DNA from 2 places in the Janthinobacterium sp. NKUCC06_STL genome. Region 2 is predicted to be linked to the other one. Evidence: predicted binding sites of a transcription regulator. Region 2 holds the regulator's gene; the other holds the start of a gene.

Region 1 (6,952 bases), on a different contig from region 2:
TCAGCGGCAGGCTGGCGTCCATCATGGTGTTCATCACGTCGACGAACGGCACGGCCGCGTGCACGGCGTGGAACAGCTCGGGGCGCATGTTGACGACGGCGCCCATCAGCAAGCCGCCGGCGCTGCCACCTTGGATGATCAGGCGGTTCGGGCTGGTCCATTTTTCGCGCACCAGGTAGTCGGCGCTGTCGATGAAGTCATTGAAGGTATTTTTCTTCTTCATCAGCATGCCGTCTTCATGCCACGCTTCACCCATGTCGGTGCCGCCGCGGATATGCGCCTGCGCATAGATGACGCCCCGCTCCAGCAGGCTGATGCGGCTGATGGAAAAACTGGCTTCCGTCGAGATGCCATACGAGCCATACGAGTACAGCAGCAGCGGCGCGGAACCGTCGAGTTTCACGCCTTTCTTGTAGACGACCCACAGCGGCACTTGCACACCATCGCGCGCTTTGACCCACAGGCGCTGCGTCGTGTAGCGGCTGCCGTCAAAGCCGCCGACGATTTCCTGCTGCTTGAGCACCGTGCGCTTGCCATCTTGCATGTTGACGTCGATGACGGTGGGCGGCGTGACTGGCGACTGGTAAGACATGCGAAATTGTGTGGCGGAAAACTCGGGCGTGCCGGCCGCCGTGGCCAGGTAGACGGGGTCGTCGAACTGCACCGTCTTCCAATTCTTTTGCGCAAAATCAAGGATGCGGGCGCGGTTCAGGGCGCGCGTCTTTTCCATCACCACCAGGTAGCCCTGGAACACGTCGATGGACTGGATCACGGCATCCTTGTTGTGCGGCACGACGCTCTTCCAGTTCTTCGGCTGCGGGGCAGCCACCGGCGCGCTGACGACACGGAAATTCTTCGCCTCCTTGTTGGTCAGAATATACAGCTGGCCGTCGCGGTGTTCGATGCCGTAGCGGTGGCCTTTTTCGCGTTTTAGCACGGACTGGAAGCTGCCTTGCGACTTGCTCGTTGGCAGCAGCAGCACTTCGCTGGTATCCGTGCTGCCCGAGGTGAGCACGAAGAATTGCTTGTCGCGCGTGCGGCCCACGTTGATGGCGAACTGTTCCACCGGCTCGTGGTAGACCTGTTGCGGCGCACCGCCCAGGGCCAGGCGGAACAATCGATCCGAGCGCTTGGTGGTGGCGTCTTCCTGCGCCAGCATCAGGGTGGCGTTGTCGGCCGCCCAGGCCAGCGACGTGACTCTCGGCATGCTGTCGCCCAGCAATTTGCCCGTTTTCAAATCCTTGACATGCAGCTCGTACTGGCGGAAACCCGTCGTGTCGGTGGTGTAGGCCAGCAACTGTTCATTCGGGCTGACGCTGAAGGCGCGCACGGCAAAGAATTTGTGGCCTTCGGCTAATTGATTCTGGTCCAGCAAGATTTCTTCAGCCGCCTGCGCATCGTAGGCGCCGCTGGCGCCGACGGGGCGGCGGCAATGGATCGGGTATTGCTTGCCCGCTTCCACGCGCGTGTAATAGTAGAAATTGCCCTGGCGCGCGGGCACGGACAGGTCCACTTCCTGCATGCGGCCCTTGATTTCCGCATACACCTTGTCGGCCAGCGGCTGGATCGGGGCGGTCACGGCCGCCGTGTAGGCGTTTTCCGCATTCAGGTAGTCGATGACGGCAGGATCGGTTTTCTTTTGCAGCCAGCGGTAGTCGTCCGTGACGACCGTGCCGTGGCGTGTCTCCTGCCAGGCCGTTTTGGCGGCGACCGGTGCGCTGGCGGCTATGGTGGTGGTGTCGGCCAGCGCGGATGGCGCCAAGGTGGACAGCAGCAGGGCCGGCAGGATGGATGAGCAGACGGCCAGTCGGCGTAAGACGTGAGGTACTGTGGACAAGGCAACTCCCTAGGTTTCGTTGTTGTGCAGCGATTCTATTCTTGCTAAATAGAAAAGCCAATCATGATTTCAATCAATACCGTCCCGCCGCTTGCGTCCACTGGCATTTGCAGCGATACTGTATATAATTACAGTATCCGACAGCATCCCGCCGCGAGGTGTCCTTGACCGCATCTGCCCCTACATTGCCTGAATCCCGCCGCTGGATAGCCCACCTGGACATGGACGCCTTCTTCGCCTCCGTGGAACTGTTGAAATATCCGGAATTGCGCGGCGAAGCCGTCGTCATCGGTGGCGGGCGCCTGCAGCAGCCCGTGCTGCAGGAAGATGGCACGCGGCAATTTGCGCGCATGCGCGACTACGTGGGGCGCGGCGTCGTCACCACCTCGACTTATGCGGCGCGTGCGTTTGGCGTGTTTTCCGCCATGGGCATCATGAAGGCGGCGAAACTGGCGCCCGACAGCATCCTGCTGCCGGCCGATTTCGAGGCTTACCGCGACTATTCGGCCCGTTTCAAGCAGGCCGTGGCCCAGTTGTGCCCCATCATCCAGAACGTGGGCATCGATGAAATCTATGTCGATCTGACCGACTATGGCGAGCAGGCGCCGGCCATGGCGGCGCGCCTGAAGGCGGCCGTGTCCGAGGCGACGGGTCTGTCGTGCTCGATCGGCCTGGCGCCCAACAAATTGCTGGCGAAAATCTGTTCCGACCTGGAAAAGCCGGACGGCCTCACCATTTTGTCGCCCGAAGATATCGCCACGCGCGTGTGGCCCTTGCCGGCGAAAAAGATCAACGGCATCGGCCCGAAGGCGACGGCCAAGCTGGAAGCCTTGGGCATTGTCACCATCGGCGAGCTGGCGCAGGCCGACATGGCCATGCTGCGCACGCAGTTTGGCGACCTGTACACGGGTTGGCTGCGCCAGGCGGCGCTGGGCATCGATGAGCGTCCCGTGCAGACGAGCCGGGAAACCAAGTCCGTCAGCCGCGAAACGACGTTCGAGCGCGACTTGCAGGTGGTGCGCGACCGCGCCACCCTGTCGGAAAAGTTGGAAAGCCTGTGCACGCGCGTGGCAGGCGACCTGGATAAACAGTCGCTGGCGGGGCGCACGGTGGGCATCAAGCTGCGCTTCGAGGACTTCAGCACCGTCACGCGCGACATCACCTTGCCCAGCGCCACGGCAGACGCCGCCGCCATCCTGCGCGCCAGCCGCGATTGCTTGCGGCGCGTGCCATTTGAAAAGAAAATCCGCCTGCTGGGCGTGCGCATCTCGACCTTGTCCGATCCGGCCATCGTGACGCGGCAGGCGCCAGCCCAGGCGGAGCTGTTTCCCGCCCTGTAGCGGCATTCCCCACGCATCAACAACACCGCGCCAGTCCGCGCTTTTGACGGCATTCCCGTGTCGAAAGTGTAGAATGGCGTTCCCCTGGCACTACTGAAACAAACGGAAGACAAAAACTATGTGGTTCAAGAATCTTCAGATTTACCGCCTGCCCGCACCATGGGCCTATACGCCAGAACAACTGGAAGAGGCCTTGTCCTCGAACAAATTTACGCCGGCGACCAGCATGGATCTGATGCGCCAGGGCTGGGATACGCCACGCCCGAACGGCGGCCTGGTCCATGTGGTCAACAAGCAGATGCTGATCCTGCTGGGCACGGAAAAGAAACTCTTGCCAGCGACCGTCATCAACCAGGTGGCCAAGGCCCGCGCTGCCGAGATGGAAGAAGCGCAAGGCTTTGCGCCTGGTAAAAAGGCCATGAAGGAATTGAAGGAACGCGTGGCCGACGAGTTGCTGCCGCGCGCCTTCAGCATCCGCAGCAACGTCTGGACGTGGATCGACCCCGTCAATGGCTGGCTGGTGGTCGATGCCGCCAGTCCGGCAAAAGCCGATGAAGTCATCAAGCTGCTGTTGAAAGCCGTCGACAAACTGCCGCTGGAAAGCCTGCGCGTGCAGCGCTCGCCCGTGGCGGTGATGACGGAATGGCTGCAAGCGGACGATGCGCCGGCCGGCTTCACGGTCGACATGGACACGGAATTGCGCGCCACGGGCGAAAGCAAGGCCACCGTGCGCTACGTGCGCCACACCCTGGAAGCGGACGACGTGCGCCGCCACATCGCGGCCGGCAAGCAGTGCACGCGCCTGGCCATGACGTGGAACGACAAGATTTCGTTCGTGCTGACGGAGTCCCTGGCCATCAAGAGCGTCAAGCCGCTGGACGTGATCAAGGAAACGGAATCGAGCACGAAGAACGACGAAGAGCGTTTCGACGGCGACGTGATGCTGATGACGGGCGAATTGAGCAAGCTGATGGCCGACGTGGTCGAAGCCCTCGGTGGCGAAGCGACTGCATAAGTGTAGTCATGCCGGTACGGAAAAGGAGCTGCGGCTCCTTTTTTTTCGTCCCTTGCCTGGCACGGCGATCTTTGGACGAAAAAAAGGGCCTTGCGTTTGCAAGGCCCTTGGTCGGCTCAGCCTAGGTTGACGAGGTCAACTTAGAACTTGTACTGGGCCGTGAAGTAGAGCGAACGCATCATTGGATCGGCGTAGCGTGGATCGTAGCCAACCTGGTGACCACGCGAGCTGCGCAGCGACAGCGGCGGTTCGCGGTCAAACAGGTTTTTGATACCTGCGCGCAAGGTCACTGCTTTGCTGTACGCATAGCGGCCCTGGAAGTCAACCGTCGTGTACGAAGGCACGTGCAGACGGATATTTTCCTTCGTGCTGGTGGCCAGGTTTACCACTTCGGCCGAAGCGTCGGTATAGCCATTACGGTAGCTCACGACGACAGTGTTGGTCAGCTTGCCCGATTCCAGGCTCATGTTGAGCTTCATCAGGTTACGGAACGTCACGGCATCGGAAATGCCGTAGAAGTTCATGTTGTTGGTCCACTGATCCTTGGTGCCTGGTACGGTGTAGTCGGCCTTGAGCATATGGGTGCCGCTCAGGTTAGCCGTGAAGTTACCGAAATCAAACTTCTTACGTGCCGTCATGTCCCAGTCGATACCGCGGTTGTGTGTCTGGCCGATGTTCATCGACAGCGACTTGAACGCAAAGTACGGCTTGCCGGTCGTCGGTTCGATATAGGTGCCGAACAGGTCGCGGTACATGCCTGGGTTGTTGAATGCCTGCGTTTCGCTCACGGCTGAAACCGCGTCGGTGATTTTTACGTCCCACAGATCGGCGCCGAACGAGAATGCCGAGCTAGGCTCGATACGGAAACCGACGGTGAACTGTTTCGATTTTTCCGGCTTCAGGTTTTCGTTACCGCCAGCCATTTTATTGTACTGGGTGTTAGGCGCACGGCACAGTGCATCGCCTGGGAATGGGCAATTCCAGTTAGCACCGGTAAAGCCGTTGTTGACCAGAGGCTGACCAATGCTCAGCATGTCCGGGGCCTTGAAGCCCGTGCCGTAGGAGCCGCGCAGCAGCACTTGCTGTATTGGCTGCCAGCGTGCCGTGACCTTGTAGGTATTGGCATTGGCGTCTTTGCCGATGGTTTTGTTGATGACGCCATTGTCGATCGCCGATACGGAGTCATAGCGGCCAGCCAGGCTGACTTCCACCGTTTTGGTGATCGGTGCCAGCAATTCGGCGAAGACACCGTAGGTTGAACGGCTCAGGTCGTAACGTGGCGAGGTGTTGAAGCCGTAGATGGTGCTGGTGTTTGCACCTGCGTCTGGCGTCTGGCCGTAGTTGTACTCGCGGTAGTCGGCGCCGATGCCGATGTTGGCTTTGCCGCCTGGCAAGGTGAACAGTTCACGGGAGCCGTGCGCATCGATGCCGCGCATGGTGGTCGATGCCGTACGGATCGAGCCGTTGAATTGCGAATTGTTGATCAACGTTTGCATTTCCGACGATGGAGTGCCGGCCGGCAGGAACGGGTCGAACGACGGATTTTTCAGCAGGGCCTTCATATCGGCCGTTTTCGCATAGCCACCGACGTAGCGTTCGTTGATGGCATTTTGCGACCAGGTCAGGCCCGCATCAATGTTCCACGCGCCAATTTCGCCTTCGACGCCGATGACGAAGTGCTTGGTCTCGGTGATGGTGTTGGAGTCGCGGGTACCCCAGTCGCTCATGCGATAGTTGGCTGACACGGAGGTGATGTCCTTGACTTGCTCTGGTGTCAGGTAAGGCAGGACATACTTGTTGTACTGCGCACCGTTAAGCGCAATCGGGATTGCCACCGGATTGGCCGAGATGCGCGCGGTCAGGTCATAACGCGAGTAGGCGACTTCGGCAAACGCATTCAGCGAATCGTTGAGTTTGTAGGTGGCGCGGGTAAACAGGCTGTCGCGCTTCGATTCAGGCACGATTTCAACCGTCGAACCACCATCGTAGCCGCAAGCCAGCTTATTGGCTGCCAGTGGGGCATTGGTCGCGGCGCCACAATTATTATTCTTCGCCAGGTATGGATTGAAGAGGTAATCGTCTTTGCCTTTGACGGACACGGTGGCGTTGGCCGGTGCCGTGCCTATGGCAGTCTTGTCGAAGACATATTGTTTGCCGTTATGGCTCACTGGAATACGCGACGAACGGGCGAACGTGCGGTCGGTAGCGCGCAAGTTCGATTGCTCGTCATGGCGGTACGATACCAGCACGTTGAAACGGTCTTCGTCGATATCGCCGAAGCCATAGGTCACGTTGGTGTTCCAGGCGTTGCCGCCCTTGTCTTCCGGACCGCCGTAGGTGGCTTCCAGGGAGCCGCCTTGCTGGTTCTTCTTCAGAATGAAGTTAATCACGCCGGCGATGGCGTCCGAGCCGTACAGGGCCGAAGCGCCGTCGGTCAGCACTTCAACGCGTTCAACGGCGCTCATCGGAATGGCGTTCAGGTTGACGGAAGTGCCCGAGCCTTGTGGCGCGATGCGGCGGCCGTTCAGCAGGACCAGGGTGTAGTCTTCGCCGATATCGTGGATCGACGCGCTGGTGCGGCCGCCCGAATTGGTGCCAGCTGCGGCGGCACCGACGGTAAAGCCTTGCATGGCGGGCAAGGCCTGGAGCAGGTCGGCGACCGTGGTGGCGCCTGTCTTGGCGATCGCTTCTTGCGTCAGGCGCTGCACAGGCAAGGCGCCTTCGACAGCGATACGCTTGATACTCGAACCGGTAATTTCA
Region 2 (6,952 bases):
GTCTGGTGCCGGCGTGATGTTGCAAGGCTGAGCGCGCGTGACGATCTTCGATTACCTGGTGCTGTTCGTGCTGGTGACGTCCGTGCTGATCAGCATGATGCGTGGCCTGGTCAAGGAAATACTGTCATTGGTCAGCTGGGTCGTGGCGTTCGTCATTGCCAACGCCTATGGCGCCACCCTGGCGAAATTCCTGCCGGAAGCCGTGCCGGGCGAGGCCATCCGTTTGTTGCTGGCTTTCGTGGTGCTGTTCATCGGCGTGCGCATTTTGATGGGATTGCTGTCCATGACGGTCGACGCGCTCGTCAAGGTGACGGGCCTGAGCCTGGCCGACCGCACCCTGGGCACCCTGTTCGGCGTGGCGCGGGGCCTTGTGATCGTGCTGACCGCCGTCATCTTGTGTGGCATGACGTCCATACCGCAGCAGCCATTCTGGAAAAACGCGCAGCTCAGCCCGCTCGCGGAGCAGGGCGCGCGCGCCATCAAGCCTTATCTGCCTGCCGCTTACGCGCAGCATGTGAAATTTTGAATTTTTTTAAAATCAGTAGCACAGTTTAGGAGCACACCATGTGTGGCATCGTCGGCGTCGTTTCCCATCAACCTGTCAATCAATTGCTCTATGATGCATTGTTGCTCCTGCAACATCGCGGTCAGGACGCGGCAGGGATTGCGACCAATCACAGCAGTATGTTTTCCATGCACAAGGCCAACGGCCTCGTGCGTGACGTCTTCCGTACGCGCAACATGCGTTCGCTGCAAGGCACGACGGGCATCGGCCATTGCCGCTACCCGACGGCCGGTTCGTCGAGCGAAGAGGAAGCACAACCGTTCTATGTGAATGCGCCGTTCGGCATCACCCTGGCGCACAATGGCAACCTGACCAACTGGGAACAGTTGAAGCTGGAAATGTTCAAGAACGACCGCCGCCACATCAATACCGATTCCGACTCGGAAGTGCTGCTCAACGTGCTGGCGCATGAAATCCAGGAAGCGACGACGGGCCTGAACCTGGACCCGGAAGCCATCTTCAAGGCCGTTACCGTGCTGAACCGCCGCGTCAAGGGCGGTTACGCCGCCGTGGCGCAAATCGCCGGCGTGGGCTTGCTGGCCTTCCGCGATCCGCACGGCATCCGTCCGCTGTGCCTGGGCATCAATGAAACGGAGCAAGGTCCCGAATACTTGATCGCTTCCGAATCCGTGGCCCTGGAAGGCATGGGCTTCCGCTTCGTGCGCGATATCGGTCCCGGCGAAGCCGTGTTCATCGATGCCGACAAGAAATTGCACAGCGCCCAGTGCGCCGACAACGCCAGCCTGAACCCGTGCGTGTTCGAATTCGTCTACCTGGCCCGTCCCGACTCCGTCATCGACGGCGCCTCCGTGTACGCCACGCGCCTGAAAATGGGTGAATACCTGGCCGAAAAGATCCGTGCCGAGTTGCCAGGCGTGCATATCGACGTGGTCATGCCGATTCCCGATTCCTCGCGTCCGGCCGCCATCCAGCTGGCCATGGCGCTGAACATCGAGTACCGCGAAGGCTTCATCAAGAATCGCTACATCGGCCGCACCTTCATCATGCCGGGCCAGGCGGCGCGCAAGAAATCCGTGCGCCAGAAGCTCAACGCGATCCCGTCCGAGTTCAAGGACAAAGTCGTGCTGCTGGTCGACGATTCCATCGTGCGCGGCACCACCAGCCGTGAAATCGTGCAGATGGCGCGTGAAGCGGGCGCGACGAAAGTCATCTTCGCCTCGGCCGCGCCACCGGTGATCTACCCGAACGTGTACGGCATCGACATGCCGACGCGCGACGAACTGATCGCCTACGGCCGCACGACGGAAGAAGTGTGCCGCGAAATCACGGCCGACTACCTGGTCTACCAGGATATCGGCGCGCTGAAGCAGGCGATCGCTGACGTCAATCCGGCGCTCACCAACTTCGAGGCTTCGTGCTTCGATGGCGTCTACGTGACGGGCGACGTGTCGCAGGAATACCTGGACCGCCTGGAATATGCGCGCCACCATCCGAAGGCGGCAGCGCCCGAAGATACGCCACGTTCCCAGCTGAACCTGAACCTGGCGACGACAGAAGCATAAGTACCTGCCCGGCCGATGCCGGGCTTTTTTTCGGGGTCAGACCCGTCGGGGGAATGCGCGCCAGTGGTGCGCATTCCGATCCCGGAGGGACTGACCCCAGCATTTGCCTTGGGGTTACGCGGCAAATCGAATATTCGGAATTCTCACCATGACCACCAAAAAAACCTACGGCTTTACCACCACCATCCTGCATAACGACCGCCGCAAGGGTATCGAGCACGGCTCCCTGCACAAGCCCGTGCACACTTCCGTTGCTTTCGGTTACGCCGATGCGCGCCAGCTCGCTTCCGTGTTCCAGGGCAAGGAGCCGGGTTTCCGCTACGGCCGCCAGGGCAACCCGACCGTTTCCGCGCTGGAAGACAAGGTCAACAAGATGGAAGACGGCGTGGCGACCTTGTGCTTCGCCACCGGCATGGGCGCCATCGGCGCCGTGGTGCAATCCTTGCTGCGCGCCGGCGACCATGTCGTGTCGTCGGCCTTTTTGTTTGGCAACACCAACAGCCTGTGGCAAACGGTGACGGGGCAGGGTATCGCTGTGGCGTTTGTCGACGCCACCGATGTCGCCAATGTCGCGGCCGCCATCACGCCGGCCACGCGCATCGTCTTTGTGGAAACCATCGCCAATCCGCGCACGCAGATCGCCGACCTGAAAAAAATCGGTGACTTGTGCCGCGAGAAGGGCATTTTGTACATCGTCGACAACACTATGACGACGCCTTACCTGTTCCGCCCGAAAGCCGTGGGCGCGGGACTGGTGGTTAATGCCTTGACGAAATCGATTGGCGGCCACGGCAATGCCTTGGGCGGCAGCTTGACGGACACGGGCGTGTTCGACTGGACGCAGTATCCGAACATCTTCGAGAACTACAAGAAGGCGGCGCCGGCCCAGTGGGGTATCGCGCAAATCCGCGCCAAGGCCTTGCGCGACTTCGGCGCTTCGCTGGGACCGGAAGTGGCGCACCATATCGCCGTCGGCGCGGAAACCATGGCCTTGCGCATGGACCGCACTTGCTCGAACGCCCTGGCGCTGGCCACCATGCTTGCCGCCGACCCACGCGTGGCGGCCGTGCATTACCCGGGCTTGCCATCGCACCCGCAGCACGCGTTGGCGACGGACTTGTTCCGCAGCTATGGTTCGCTGTTCAGCTTTGAGCTGAAGGATGGCATCGACTGCTTCGATTTCCTCAATCGTTTGAATTTGGCTATTCCAGCGAGCAACCTCGGCGACACGCGCACCCTCGTCATTCCCGTCGCCCACACGATTTTCTATGAGATGGGTGCCGAGCGCCGCGCCAGCATGGGCATCGCCGAATCGCTGATCCGCGTGTCAGTCGGTATCGAGGATGAAGCAGACTTATTGGAAGATTTCAGCAACGCGCTGGATGCATAAGCAGCCGCGTATGTAAAAAGGGCCGCGACAGTGATGCTGTCGCGGCCCTTTTTTTTTGCACATAAAGTTTAATGCCAGCTGCGCATCAGTCCGACCGCCAAGCCTTCCAGTGCAAACTCGTCTTCCGGCGACACGGTGATCACCTTGAAGTCCGGGTTTTCCGGCAGCAGTTCGATGACGGAGCCCGTTTTCTTGTAGCGCTTGACGGTGACTTCGTCGCCGATGCGGGCGACGACGATCTGGCCGTTCTTGGCGCTGTCGACCTTTTTCACGGCCAATAAATCGCCATCCATGATGCCGGCGTCGCGCATGGACCAGCCGCGCACCTTCAGCAGGAAGTCGGGCTTGGCCGAGAACAGGGCCGGGTCGACGTTGTAGCTCGCTTCCAGGTTTTCCTGCGCCAGGATGGGCGAGCCTGCCGCCACCCGGCCGATCAGGGGCAGCGACATCAGCAGCGCTGCCGGCACTTTCGATGGCGCCGCTTCGGCGGCCGCGCCGATCAGGCGGATGCCGCGCGAGGTGCCGGGCGAAATCTCGATCGCCCCCTTGCGGGCCAGGGCCTGCAAATGCTCTTCGGCCGCGTTGGCCGATTTGAAACCCAGTTCATTGGCGATTTCGGCACGGGTGGGAGGAAAGCCCGTGTTTTCAATCGCGTCCTTGATCAGGTTCAGGATTTGTTCTTGTCGTGCTGTCAGCTTGATCATGAGCGGTGGGTGCATACTAAAATGCTGTCTATATGAACAGTCTGTATTTTTGTACAGTATCGTCCACTATGCAAGGGGATTTCCGTGTTTTCGGCGAATTTCGCAAGAAATAGTCGGCCATGGGCGGAAAGCACGCTGGCGCACGGTCTTTTCGGACGCTGATGGAAGGAATGATTGAAACGTTTGCAAAAGGCGGTTATAATCTTCGGCTGACCTTCCCACACCCGTCTTGACGCCGGGGTGGGCGATTATCAATCCGACCTGAAGGAGTTTGCATGCGTCATTATGAAATAGTCTTTATCGTCCATCCGGACCAAAGCGAGCAAGTGCCCGCGATGATCGAACGCTACAAAGCCAGCGTAACCACCCGCGGCGGTTCGGTTCACCGCGTGGAAGATTGGGGCCGCCGTCAAATGGCTTACTCGATCCAAAAGCTGCCTAAAGCACACTACATCTGCCTGAACATCGAATGCGACAACGAGACCCTGGTCGAGTTGGAAACAGCATTCAAATTCAATGATGCCGTGTTGCGTCACCTGACCGTTAAAATGAAGAAAGCTGAAACAGCTCCTTCGCCGATGATGAAATCGGTACAACGCGAAGACGCGGCCAAAAGCCACCGCACCGAAGCACCAGCAGCCGCTCCAGCCGCAGCAGCAGCTTAATTCTTGACCAGGATCGTGCGCTGAACCAGCTACAAGTCACCGCCATCATTGCCGAGCGCGAAATATTGCGCTATACCCCGGCAGGGCTGCCGATTGTGAATGCAGTATTGCAACACAGTTCGCAGCAGATGGAAGCAGGGATTGCCCGTTTGACCGAGTTTGATGTTGCCGCGCTAGCCGCTGGCGAAATCTCAGGCCGGTTCAGCCAGGCAAGCTTGGGCGGGGTGTATCAGTTCACGGGTTTCCTGGCCAGGAAGAGCCGCAACAGCAAGAGTTTGGTGTTTCACATCATTGATTTTAGTGCAGTCAATTCTGACTAGCGCATTTTAGATACAGGAGCCTGACATGGCATTCGGTAAAAAGTTCGACAAAAATAAGCTCAAGCTTAAAGAAAAACGCAAACAGCAAAACCCGTTGTTCAAACGCAAGAAGTTCTGCCGCTTCACCGCAGCTCACGTTGAGCAAGTCGACTACAAAGACGTCGACACGCTGAAAGACTTCGTCCAAGAAAACGGCAAGATCATGCCAGCACGCCTGACCGGTACCAAAGCGCACTACCAGCGCCAAGTTGACACCGCAATCAAGCGCGCTCGCTTCCTCGCGCTGCTGCCATACACCGATCTGCACCACGCTTAATCGGTCAGATATTCCTGGAGAAGAACTATGCAAATCATTCTGTTAGAAAAAGTTGTTAACGTCGGTAACCTCGGCGAAGTCGTCAAAGTCAAAGACGGTTACGCACGTAACTTCCTGATCCCGCAACGCCTGGCACGTCGTGCTACGGCAACCGCTGTGGCTGAATTCGAAGTCAAGCGCGCCGAACTGGAAAAAGCTGCTGCCGCCAAACTGGCCGCATCGCAAGCCCAGGGCGAAAAACTGAGCGGTCTGACCGTTCAAGTTGCTCAAAAAGCTGGTGTTGATGGCCGTCTGTTCGGTTCCGTCACCAACTTCGACATCGCTGAAGCGCTGACCAAGCAAGGTTTTGCTGTTGAAAAAGCACAAATCCGCATGCCTACCGGCCCGCTGAAGATCGTTGGCGAGCACAACGTTTCGGTTGCTCTGCACACCGACGTGGTCGTGGAAGTTGTTATCGCTGTCGTTCCAGACGCGAACGCGTAATTGTCTGCGGGCCTGGCCCGCAAGCATTGCCGCACTATGAAAAGCCGGGTTCGCCCGGCTTTTTTGTGGCCTTTTTTTCGCTCAATTTCAGCCCTTTATTTTTGCCAGCACGCCGAAGCGGGTATAATTCGCGCCATGAACGCCCCCTCTGATCCGCAACTGGATTCCCTCCGTATTCCGCCGCATTCGATCGAAGCAGAACAATCCGTTATCGGTGGTCTGCTGCGCGACAATGCCGCATATGACCGCATCGCCGACTTCATGCATGCGGAGGATTTCTATCGCTATGACCATCGCATCATCTTCGAGCAAATCGTCAAGATGGTTAACGCTTCCAAGCCAGCCGATGTCATTACTGTTTTTGAAACCCTGACCCAGCTCGGCAAGGCCGATGATGTGGGCGGACTCGCTTACCTGAACGCCATGGCGCAAAACACGCCATCGGCCGCGAACATCCGGCGCTACGCCGAGATCGTGCGCGACCGCGGCGTGCTGCGCAAACTCATCACCGTCGCCGACGATATCTCCGGCACGGCCTTCAGCCCGCAAGGCAAGGAAGTCAAGCAGATGCTTGACGAGGCCGAATCGAAGATTTTCGCCATCGCGGAAGAAGGCGCGCGCGGCGCCCAGGGCTGGACCGCCATCCAGCCCCTGCTGACGCAGGTGGTCGAGCGCATCGATGAGCTGTACAGCCGCGACAACCAGAGTGAAATCACGGGCGTGCCCACCGGTTTCATCGACCTCGACCGCATGACCTCCGGTCTGCAGCCGGGCGATCTGGTGATCGTGGCGGGCCGTCCATCGATGGGCAAGACGGCGTTTTCCGTCAATATCGGCGAAAACGTGGCCATCGACAGCGGCTTGCCCGTGGCCGTGTTCTCGATGGAGATGGGCGGCGCCCAGCTGGCCATGCGTATGCTCGGCTCCGTCGGACAGCTCGACCAGCACCGCCTGCGTACTGGCCGCCTGAACGACGAAGACTGGCC

Evidence for each region. Region 2 encodes LexA, which represses DNA repair genes until DNA is damaged. Its sites were predicted from a motif close to ACTGTATNNNNATACAGT; they were not measured.
Region 1: dinB (DNA polymerase IV) is a predicted target of LexA. The motif match lies at 1,955-1,972, and genes of this name have one in related genera.

The regions. Positions count from the first base shown of each region.
Region 1 covers NZ_JAHKQY010000009.1:127,692-134,643, forward strand. The annotation lists gene KO539_RS23595 (S9 family peptidase) at 1-1,837, opposite strand, end outside; gene dinB (DNA polymerase IV) at 2,023-3,177, shown strand; gene KO539_RS23605 (recombination-associated protein RdgC) at 3,296-4,192, shown strand; gene KO539_RS23610 (TonB-dependent receptor) at 4,333-6,952, opposite strand, start outside.
Region 2 covers NZ_JAHKQY010000001.1:770,341-777,292, reverse strand. The annotation lists gene KO539_RS03515 (SPOR domain-containing protein) at 1-17, shown strand, start outside; gene KO539_RS03510 (CvpA family protein) at 38-526, shown strand; gene purF (amidophosphoribosyltransferase) at 565-2,088, shown strand; gene KO539_RS03500 (cystathionine gamma-synthase family protein) at 2,237-3,478, shown strand; gene lexA (transcriptional repressor LexA) at 3,547-4,182, opposite strand; gene rpsF (30S ribosomal protein S6) at 4,458-4,847, shown strand; gene priB (primosomal replication protein N) at 4,868-5,167, shown strand; gene rpsR (30S ribosomal protein S18) at 5,193-5,483, shown strand; gene rplI (50S ribosomal protein L9) at 5,511-5,966, shown strand; gene KO539_RS03470 (replicative DNA helicase) at 6,102-6,952, shown strand, end outside.